DNA from 3 places in the Streptococcus sp. 20925_1_77 genome. Region 2 is predicted to be linked to each of the others. Evidence: predicted binding sites of a transcription regulator. Region 2 holds the regulator's gene; each other region holds the start of a gene.

Region 1 (3,574 bases), on a different contig from region 2:
ATCTTTATCCATTGACAACACATTGTTCACCATGGTTTTACCAGTTGAGTGGGCCATTGAACCAACGTTCAAGGTTTTAATCGGAACACCACCTTCAATGGCGCGAAGAGCATCTTGAGGTGTTTCAAATAAGATCAAAGCATGGGTATTTCCAAAACGTGGATCTTTTGCAACGTCGATCAATTTTTGAATTGGGACAACGTTTGCTTTCACACCATTTGGTGCCGCTTGTTTGATCAATTCCTTACGGAGTTCATCTTTGGCAACAGAATCTGAAGCAACAATGATCCGATCGGCTTTTGAATCAGGTGTCCAAGCAGTTGCGACTTGTCCATGAAGAAGACGTGTATCTAAGCGGGCAAGGTTAATCTTGAGTTTTCCATCTCCGATAACTGTTCCTTCTGGAATAGCAGCTTGGGCTACAGGAGCAGCAGCGGCTGTACTAGCTTCTTCAACAGGATTCAATTCTTCTGGAAGGGCTTTGACACCGTCTTTTGCTTCCTTGATGATGTTTGCAGCGACTTTATCAACGCCGGCATTTGCATCCATCAAACGCTCTGTATAAGCTTGAATCAACATTGGAAGGTTCAATCCTGTGATGATCGCAAATTTACGATCTGGATTTTCTCCCATGACGCGACTCGCCTGGTTAAATGGAGAACCACTCCAAAGGTCAGCCAAAACCAAGACTTCATCTTCTGCATCAAATGCGGCAACAGCTGCATTGAATTTAGCATAGAGATCATCCGGGCCTTCACTTGGCATGAACGTAACCACTTGAACTTTCTCTTGATCCCCAAAGATCATCGAGCCGGATTGGTGGATTCCAGCTGCAAATTCACCGTGGCTAGCAATAATGATACCAATACTCATTATTGACATTCCTCCTTATAAAATTTGTTTGACTTTCAGTTTAAGAAAACTTTAAGCTACTTTATTATAAATCGTTTCCACACTTAAGTCAATTTTTCTATCAAAATCTCGATGTAAAAACATTAATTTATTATATTAAATTATCGTTAGATAGAAAAAGAATGCTCTTGAATGCATTTTGTTTATTACTTGTTGATGCTTAAAAAAACAATAATAGACATGTTTTATAGGATTTTGTTCTTAATGAAAAGATTCCGACAATCAAACGATATTCTCGAAAATAAAAATAAATATATAATAAATTGTAAAATAGAGTGATTGAGAGCACTCAAAAAGACTAGCCCAGTTGGGCTAGTCCTGTAGGTTCAGTTGTTTAGTTTGTAAAGTCAAGTACCATACGTCCTTGAATGGTTCCAGCTTCCATTTCGTCAAAGACTTTGACTGCATCTTCTACTGGACGTTTTTGAACGACAGGGACTACCAAGCCTTCTGCACCAAATTGGAAGGCTTCTTCCAAGTCTTTACGAGTTCCTACAAGAGAACCAATGACTTGGATACCATCTAATACAGTTTTCACAATGCTGAGGTCCATCATTTCAGAAGGAAGACCAACTGCGACAATGCGGCCACCTGCACGAACAGAATCTACTGCTTGGTTGAAAGCTACTTTAGAAACAGCTGTTACGACAGCAGAGTGAGCTCCACCATTTGTTTTTTCTTTGATCAATCCTGGGACATCTTCGACTTCGCGACCGTTGATGACAAAGTCTGCACCAACTTCTTTCGCCAATTCCAGTTTGTCATTGTTGATATCAACAGCGATGACATGTGCGTTGAAGACTTTCTTGGCATATTGAACAGCCAAGTTACCCAATCCACCAGCTCCGTAGATAACGATCCATTGTCCTGGTTCTGCTTTGGCTTCTTTGATGGCTTTGTAAGTTGTAACACCTGCACAAGTGATAGAAGAAGCTTGGGCTGGATCTAATCCTTCAGGTACTTTCACTGCGTAATCTGCAGTAACGATACATTGCTCAGCCATTCCTCCGTCAACAGAATAACCAGCATTTTTTACAGTACGGCAAAGGGTTTCGCGACCGGTTGTACAGTATTCACAAGTTCCACATCCTTCGAAGAACCATGCGACACTGACACGATCTCCAACTTTTAGGCTCTTGACATCTGGAGCGACTTCTTTCACAATTCCGATTCCTTCGTGTCCAAGAACACGGCCTGGCACTTTACCGAAGTCTCCGTGAGCGACGTGCAAGTCAGTGTGGCAGACACCACAGTATTCGATTTGAACAAGAGCTTCCCCTGTTTCAAGTGGACGCATACCTTTGTTTGCAACGATTTCAACACCAGTACCTTCTGGATTTACAACAACAGCTTTCATTTTGTTCCTCCTTAAGTGAACGAGAAGCGATTTAAAATTTTTGAAAGCGCTTCTTTAATAACTATGTTAATAATATCACAAACTTATCTATTGAACAATAAAAAAATGGAAAAAAAGAAGGGTATTGATTAACCGATTAAGGATTTAGCGCAGAAAAAGACATGAGGGGATAGCTCATGTCTGTTCCTATTATAAGAATAATTGAATGAGTTGACGCGCGACACCATCTTCATTATTCGTGAAATCTGTGACGGAGTCTGCATAAGGGAGAAGGACGGAGCTGGCATTTTTCATGGCGTATCCATGACCAGCAAGAGCTAGCATCTCAGTATCATTGTGCTCATCTCCAAAAGCAATCAAATCTTTCTGATCCATATTGAGTTTATCTAGAAGGTAGGATAGAGCAGATGCTTTGGTCACATTTTTTGGATTGCATTCCAATATATTTAGGGGACCACCCCAGGTATTGATAGACAGATTGTAGTCATAATGCCGATTCATTTCATCTGCTAGAGCATACTTATCTTCCGCCTTTGTTTGAAGGAGGATACAGTTTGGGTCTCTCGTTACCCGTTCTGGATTAAATTGATTTTCTGGTTGGAAAGATTCAATACCGAATAATTTAGGGTCTGCGATGTGCTCATTTGGATCGGTAATAAAGAATTTATTGCGGTATTCGCCAGCTATAAAGTCCGCTTGGATGGTATCCCGGTTGGCGACCATATCTAGGAGGTATTTTTTATCTAAGGTTAAACATTGTTCATCTGCCCATTTTTTTTCCGGCAGATGGGTGAGGGAGCCATTGAAATTGATCATCGGAGTATCAAGCTCTAGTTGTTTGTAGTAGGTATGCGCCATACGGTAGGGACGTCCTGTTGTAATAATGATTTTATGGCCAAGAGCGCTAATTTTTTTAATGGTATCAATGGTAAAGTCGCTCAATTTGCTTTCGGAATTTAAGAGGGTTCCGTCTAGATCTAGAGCGATCATCTTTTTATGCATATTTCAGTTCCTTTCGAGAAGAATGAGACCATTATATCAGAAAAATCGGAAAAGCGCTCAAAAATCGAGAAGCGAAGCGGGATTTCTTGAAAGACGAAAGATCTTTTGGTAGAATAGATATAACGTTCGCAAATTGATTGGGAGCGAGAATGATGAAAAAGGAGTTTATTCTGAAATGGATAAGTTTTTTAAACTTTCAGAACATGGAACCACTGTTCGGACAGAGGTTCTTGCTGGTCTGACAACCTTTTTTGCGATGAGTTATATCCTCTTCGTAAATCCTCAAATGTTGTCACAAACAGG
Region 2 (3,574 bases):
TGAAGGAAAACCAAGTCATGGGACAAGGCAATTATTCTCTTGCTAGTCACCACGTATTTGGCCTTACTGGAGCAAATGCCATGCTGTTCTCACCATTAGAGAAAGCCAAGGCTGGTATGAAGATCTACATCACGGACAAAGAAAAAATCTATACTTATGTCATCTCGTCTGTTGAGACAGTGACTCCAGACCGTGTAGATGTCATTCAAGATCGTGAAGGTGTCAATGAAATCACCTTGGTGACCTGTGAGGATGCTGCAGCGACTTACCGAACGATTGTAAAAGGAAACTTGGAAACCTCTGTTGACTATGACAAGGCTCCAAAGGACATCCTGGATTCATTTAGCAAGTCTTATAATCAAATGCAACTCTAAGAAAATAAAGCCCGAGACAGATATGTCTGGGCTTTTTCTATGTAGGAAGATAGGAGAAATTCTTGTAAAATTGTAAGAGATTGGTAATATAATGTAAGGAACTTGTCATAATATTGAGGGAAAATCAGTATATAATAGAGGAGAAAGAGTATGATAAGGAGGTAGAATAGTGACAAAAGAGCGAATTTATCATCACTTGCATCATTTCTATAATCTCTTAATAAATGATTTTCCACGAAATGGATTAATTACGAAAGGAATCTACGAAGTAGAGCAAGTCTACCAAACCTTAGAAGCCATTCCTCAGAGTCAGGAGTACTTGATCCGCTGTGAAATTCAACAGTTTTTAAAGGAGCTTGAACAAGTTCAAACAGGTTATCAGATCCGCTTTAATAAAGATGAAGCCTTAGTGTTAGATGATTTGAAGCAAGAAATCGCCTGTAAATAATGAAAGGTCGTTATTTTCTCAATTTATTACGAATTAATAAGTGAGGAGGAAATTATGTACGACATATCATTTATTGAACCATCTTTACTTCCTAGGGAGCGCTTGGTTTCTGAAGGGGTGGATAAGCTAAGTCATCAGGAATTGTTATCCATTCTCTTACGGACAGGCAACAAGCAAAGAAGCGTTTATGAGATTGCACAAGGTCTTTTGAGCTCGGTAAATAGTTTAAAGGAGTTAGGGCAATTAACCCTAGAGGAGCTACAGGAAATCTCTGGCATTGGGCGAGTGAAGGCCATCGAACTTCAGGCTGTTATTGAGTTTGGACGAAGGATTCATAAAGATGAATTAATGAGTTCCGAACAAATCATGAGTAGTCAGAAATTGGCCCATAAAATTCAACAGGAAATTGGCCATAAAAAGCAGGAGCACCTAGTTGCCCTTTATTTGAATACCCAAAATGAAATTATACATCAACAGACGATATTTATTGGAACAGTGAATCGAAGTATCGCGGAGCCGCGTGAAATCCTGCATTATGCACTGAAGCACATGGCAACCTCCATTATCTTGGCTCACAATCATCCATCTGGTGCCGTATTCCCCAGTAAAAATGATGATGAAGTCACTCAGCGAGTCTTAGAGGCCTGTGAAGTAATGGGGTTGACCCTATTGGATCATTTGATTGTATCCGAAGAAAACTACTATAGTTATCGAGAAGAAACGGATTATTTGGTATAAAAAAGGTTGGAACTTTCTTGTTCCAACCTTTTTGTTGTTGAAGTATAAGTCTTTATTCTTCGTTTTTACGCATAAAATAAAGGAGTGTTTGCAATTCACTAGTAAGATCGACATATTGGACGACGACATCCTTAGGGACTGTCAGATGTACTGGCGAGAAACTGAGAATTCCCTTGACACCTGCATCTACCAAGAGGCTAGCAACTTCTTGAGCCTTAACACTTGGAACAGTTAGAATGGCTGTTTGAATGCCTTCTTGTTTGAGTTTCTCTTTAATAGATGAAATACCGTAAATAGGAATTCCGTCTTTACTTTTAGTATTGACCAGTTCGTGATCGTCTAGATCAAACGCCATGACAATTTTCATCTTATTGCGTTCATGGAAGCGATAGTTGAGGAGGGCACTTCCCATATTTCCGATCCCAACAATAGCGACATTAGTAATAGCATTGTCATTTAAAAGATCTGCAAAGAAGTTCATCAGTTTTTTTACGTCATAACCGAATCCACGTCTTCCCAATTCACCAAAATAAGAAAAATCTCGGCGAACAGTAGCAGAGTCAATCCCAATTGCATCCGCAATTTGCTTGGAATTGGCACGCTCTATTTTTTCAGAGTTAAAGCGTTTAAAAATGCGGTAGTAGAGCGATAAGCGTTTTGCTGTTGCGCGTGGAATTGGAGTATTTTTATCATGTTTCACAATATCACAACCTTTCCCTCTTATTGTATAGGAAGATTGTGAAAAAATCAACTATCTAGAATGGTTTTTCAAAAATATTTTTGTCTAAAGAAAAAGCTGATGGCGATGGGAGAGTTCCATCAGCATCAGCATCAGCTTAGTTTTCAGCTTGCTCTACCTTTTTCAAAAAAGCATAGAGCCCATCGACCCTCCCCGTATAGGGGAGTTTTTCACCCTTGTATTCAATGGATACGATTGAGTAAGAGTCAGGCAAGGTTACACAGCCTGAAAAAGCTAGGATGCAGGCTGCAAGGTTGGGATAAGTAGTTGTTCGTTCTACTTGGTAAGCGTCGATATAAGTTAGGGTTACCATATTAAACCTCTGTTTTGTTGAAAATTTCTCTTTCGACGAGACTATCCATTAAGAAATAGAATTTTTGTTGGATAATATCATTTTCTGGATTTTTAAAGATATTAACCAGGCGAAGCCCAGACTTGTCTGTAATATTGATCTTAAAACCTGTCAAATCTTTATTGAAAATGATTTTAAGTAGGAAGCCTTCGCCGCTATTTGGAACGGCTTCGAGCAAACGATTTAACTCGTAATTTCCAACTTTTGTAACAGCAAATGTATTGTCACGTAAGGTATATTTTTTTACATTTGGGTGTAGACTATAGGTATATTTGCAGTCTTTCAATGAAACACTTGTTTCAAAAGCCATATTGTTCTCCTATGATAAAATTTCTTTTAGTTTTGAGAGGAAGTCTTGAACCTCCTCTACGGTATTGAGTTCTGAAAAACTAATTCGAAGGGATTCTTTTAGACGTGAGCTATCTTTTCCATAGAGCGCCTCAAGGACATGGCTGGGTTGCACTGTACCAGCGGTACAAGCAGAACCTGTAGAGACAGAAATTCCAGCAAGATCGAGTCGCATCAATAAGACATCATTTTGGACACCTGGAAAGCCAAGATTCCAAACAAATGGAAGATGATCGTCATTCGCATTTACGTAGTAGTCGTAGGCTGCTAAACCATTGACTAGCTCTTGGCCGAGTTTTTGAACCTGGTTGAAATTTTCTTCTTGATGAAGTGTAGCTTGCTGAAGCGCGGTTGCCATCCCGACAATAGAAATGAGATTTTCCGTGCTGGCTCTCATTTTACTTTCCTGATCACCACCATGGATGAGATTATCAAAATCTGGGACGGCTGCATAAAGGAAACCGACTCCCTTAGGACCATGGAATTTGTGGGCAGAAGCACTGAGAAAATCAATCCCTAACTCTTCGGTATAGACAGGGACTTTCCCAATTGCTTGGACAGCATCAACATGAAAG
Region 3 (3,574 bases), 130 kb from region 2:
AAGTAAAGAAGATGTCAAACTTATTCGAATCACAAAAGAAGCTGTAGATGGAACTGAAAAACCAATTCTTGAAACAGCCTAGAAAGATAAAATATGGAAATTAACACACATAATGCGGATATCCTCTTAAGCGCTGCAAATAAGAGTCATTATCCTCAAGATGAGATTCCAGAAGTTGCACTTGCCGGTCGATCAAATGTCGGCAAGTCTTCTTTTATTAATACTCTCTTAAATCGAAAGAACCTAGCCAGAACATCTGGTAAACCAGGAAAAACCCAATTGCTAAATTTCTTCAATATAGATGATAAACTCCGTTTGGTAGACGTACCTGGTTATGGCTATGCACGTGTCTCTAAAAAAGAGCGCGAGAAGTGGGGACGGATGATTGAAGAATACCTCACCAGTCGTGAGAACTTAAAAGCAGTCGTTAGTCTAGTCGATTTTCGTCATGAACCTTCTGCAGATGATGTTCAGATGTATGAATTCTTAAAATATTATGAGATCCCTGTGATCTTAGTAGCGACCAAGGCAGATAAGATTCCACGTGGAAAATGGAACAAACATGAATCTATTATTAAGAAAAAACTGGATTTTGATCCAGCAGATACTTTTATTGTCTTTTCTTCGGTAACCAAGGAAGGACTAGAGAAGTCATGGGATGCTATTTTGGAAAATGCGTTTTACGAAATAAATTGAAATGACATGAAAATGTCATTTTTGTTTTGGATTTATCTCGCAATTGTAATAGAAGTGTAATATAAGTGGCTTTGTTTTCTTCTATTTATATGGTATAATCTCTATAAAGATAAAAGATGATAAAAAAACAATTGGAGATAAATTGTATTATGAAGAAGAAAATACGGAATAAAACGAAATTGTTTGGTTTGTTCGTTTCTGTATTAGCAGTGGGGACATTTGCTGCTGCTATGAGCGAGCACGTAACATCAGTTGGTGCTAATGATGGAACTTACCAAGCATACTCAGACCCAACTGAAGCTTTCATCTCACAAATTGGTGAGTCAGCTCGTCAGCTTGGTCAAGAGAATGATCTTTATGCTTCCGTTATGATTGCACAAGCGATCTTGGAAAGTGGATCAGGACAGTCTGGTTTGGCTTCTTATCCACATTACAACCTTTTCGGTATTAAAGGAAGTTATGCTGGTCAATCCGCAGTGATGCAAACTTGGGAAGATGACGGTGCTGGAAATGCCTATACGATTAATGACGCTTTTCGTTCTTACCCATCTTACTATGAATCATTGCAAGACTATGTAGCTGTTTTGAAACAAGGACATTTTGCAGGTGCTTGGAAGAGCAACACCTCTAGTTATCAAGATGCAACAGCAGCGTTGACAGGGGTTTATGCGACAGATACTAGCTACTACGCAAAGCTCAATCATATCATTGAAACCTATAATTTGACTCAATATGATTCACCAAATGTTCAAGGTGGTATTACAGGTTCGGTATACAATCCATATCGTCAACAGTTCACTTCACAAGAAATCTTGAATTTGGATATCGCTTGGGCGAACCGTTTGAATTATTAAAACTAAAACAGGCAGATGCCTGTTTTTTATTATTTCCTGGAATATGATTTAAAACGTATATATTTTGAATTTAAGAATTTTTCCTGAAAACCTTTTCAAACTATTTTGTCTATGATATAATGATTTTATTCACAAACATTATATAAGGAGAATAGTATGTCTGAATCTAATTTTATTCAAAAAGTTGGAGCGGCGTGTAATAAGAAAGAGGATCTTTATCAGAAATCTAAAACTCGCTATGCAGTTCGCTCTATTTTTGCTGGAGGATTTCTTACTTTAAGTACGGCGGTCGGAGCAGTTGCTGCTGACTTATTAAATAGCTTTGTACCTGGAACGGGTCGTTTCCTATTTCCATTCATCTTTGCCTGGGGGTTGGTTTACCTCTTATTCTTAAATGCGGAATTAACCACCTCAAATATGATGTATTTGACGGCAGGAACCTATCTAAAGAAAATTCATTGGAAGAAAGCTTTGGAGATTCTTCTTTATTGTACCTTCTTTAATTTAATTGGTGCTTTAATCGTAGCTTTTCTGTTCAATCAAACCACAGCCTTTGCTCATATCGATCCAAAAGGATTCCTAGCTACTGTTGCAGAAAATAAACTCCAACGGAGCAATCAAGTGGTCTTCTTTGAAGGTGTCATTGCCAATGTTTTTGTAAATATTGCTATTCTTTCTTATCTATATTTTAAAGATGAAACAGCGAAGGTGCTCTTAGCCCTATCTGCTATTTATATGTTTGTCTTTATGACCAATGAACACTTGGCGGCTAATTTTGCTTCTTTCTCATTATTAAGCTTTAATTCAGTATCTAGCCAATTGCCACATTTTGAGTTTTTAAATATTTTACGTCACTATGGTGTTACCTTCTTTGCCAACTGGGTAGGAGGAGGAGTCCTAATGGGACTAGCCTATGCTTGGTTGAATAATATTAAGAGTCTTTACAACGACTAAAAAATATAAAAAAAGTTTGCAAAAGTACTTGCATTCTTTTTTTATATGTGATAAACTAATTTACGGTTTGAAAAAACTGCCTAAGACAGTAGGGGAGCTCGACTCATAAAAATCCTACCGAGGACAAAACGTATCAATTAAAAGAAGCGTATTGTACTTTCGTGTCTAGGTTTGGGCGCGTTTTTCTTTTGGAAAAATTCCCCAAGCAAAATAATTACGGAGGTGAACACACTAATGAGTGAAGCAATTATTGCTAAAAAAGCGGAACTAGTTGACGTAGTAGCCGAAAAGATGAAAGCTGCTGCATCAATCGTCGTTGTAGATTCTCGCGGTTTGACAGTTGAGCAAGATACAGTTCTCCGTCGCAACCTTCGCGAAAGCGAAGTTGAGTTTAAAGTTATTAAAAACTCAATCTTGCGTCGTGCAGCTGAAAAAGCTGGACTTGAAGATCTTGCATCTGTGTTTGTTGGACCATCTGCTGTAGCATTTTCTAACGAAGATGTTATTGCACCAGCGAAAATCTTGAACGATTTTTCTAAAACTGCTGACGCACTTGAAATCAAAGGTGGTGCAATCGAAGGCGCTGTCGCATCTAAAGAAGAGATCCTTGCTCTTGCAACTCTTCCAAACCGCGAAGGACTTCTTTCTATGCTCCTTTCTGTACTTCAAGCGCCAGTGCGCAACGTTGCTCTTGCAGTCAAAGCGGTTGCAGACAACAAAGAAGACGCAGCTTAATCTTAAGCTACGCAGCGTAGCCTAGCTACAAAAAACAAAAACATAAAATATAAAAACTTATTTGGAGGAAATAACAATGGCATTGAACATTGAAAACATTATTGCTGAAATTAAAGAAGCTTCAATCCTTGAATTGAACGACCTTGTAAAAGCTATCGAAGAAGAATTTGGTGTAACTGCGGCTGCTCCTGTAGCTGTTGCTGCAGCTGGTGCTGCTGACGCTGGTGCTGCTAAAGATTCATTCGATATCGAATTGACATCTGCAGGCGACAAGAAAGTCGGCGTTATCAAAGTTGTACGTGAAATCACTGGTCTTGGTCTTAAAGAAGCTAAAG

Evidence for each region. The regulator Rex, encoded in region 2, represses fermentation and respiration genes when NADH is low (regulators of the CRP and FNR family bind a similar motif). The targets are predictions, from matches to a motif close to TTGTGAANTANTTCACAA.
Region 1: adhP (alcohol dehydrogenase AdhP) is a predicted target of Rex. The motif match lies at 2,333-2,350, and genes of this name have one in related genera.
Region 3: O3626_RS01840 (formate/nitrite transporter family protein) is a predicted target of Rex. The motif match lies at 1,668-1,685, and genes of this name have one in related genera.

What each region holds. Positions count from the first base shown of each region.
Region 1 is NZ_JAPVZB010000016.1:28,004-31,577, reverse strand. It holds gene O3626_RS08655 (PTS sugar transporter subunit IIB) at 1-873, opposite strand, end outside; gene adhP (alcohol dehydrogenase AdhP) at 1,247-2,269, opposite strand; gene O3626_RS08645 (Cof-type HAD-IIB family hydrolase) at 2,459-3,271, opposite strand; gene O3626_RS08640 (NCS2 family permease) at 3,447-3,574, shown strand, end outside.
Region 2 is NZ_JAPVZB010000002.1:233,603-237,176, reverse strand. It holds gene O3626_RS02470 (class A sortase) at 1-374, shown strand, start outside; gene O3626_RS02465 (porphobilinogen deaminase) at 544-822, shown strand; gene radC (DNA repair protein RadC) at 877-1,560, shown strand; gene O3626_RS02455 (redox-sensing transcriptional repressor Rex) at 1,613-2,260, opposite strand; gene O3626_RS02450 (DUF4649 family protein) at 2,397-2,612, opposite strand; gene O3626_RS02445 (DUF1831 domain-containing protein) at 2,614-2,961, opposite strand; gene O3626_RS02440 (cysteine desulfurase family protein) at 2,971-3,574, opposite strand, start outside.
Region 3 is NZ_JAPVZB010000002.1:107,734-111,307, forward strand. It holds gene clpX (ATP-dependent Clp protease ATP-binding subunit ClpX) at 1-82, shown strand, start outside; gene yihA (ribosome biogenesis GTP-binding protein YihA/YsxC) at 94-696, shown strand; gene O3626_RS01835 (glucosaminidase domain-containing protein) at 846-1,550, shown strand; gene O3626_RS01840 (formate/nitrite transporter family protein) at 1,707-2,504, shown strand; ribosomal protein L10 leader region at 2,566-2,700, shown strand; gene rplJ (50S ribosomal protein L10) at 2,739-3,239, shown strand; gene rplL (50S ribosomal protein L7/L12) at 3,316-3,574, shown strand, end outside.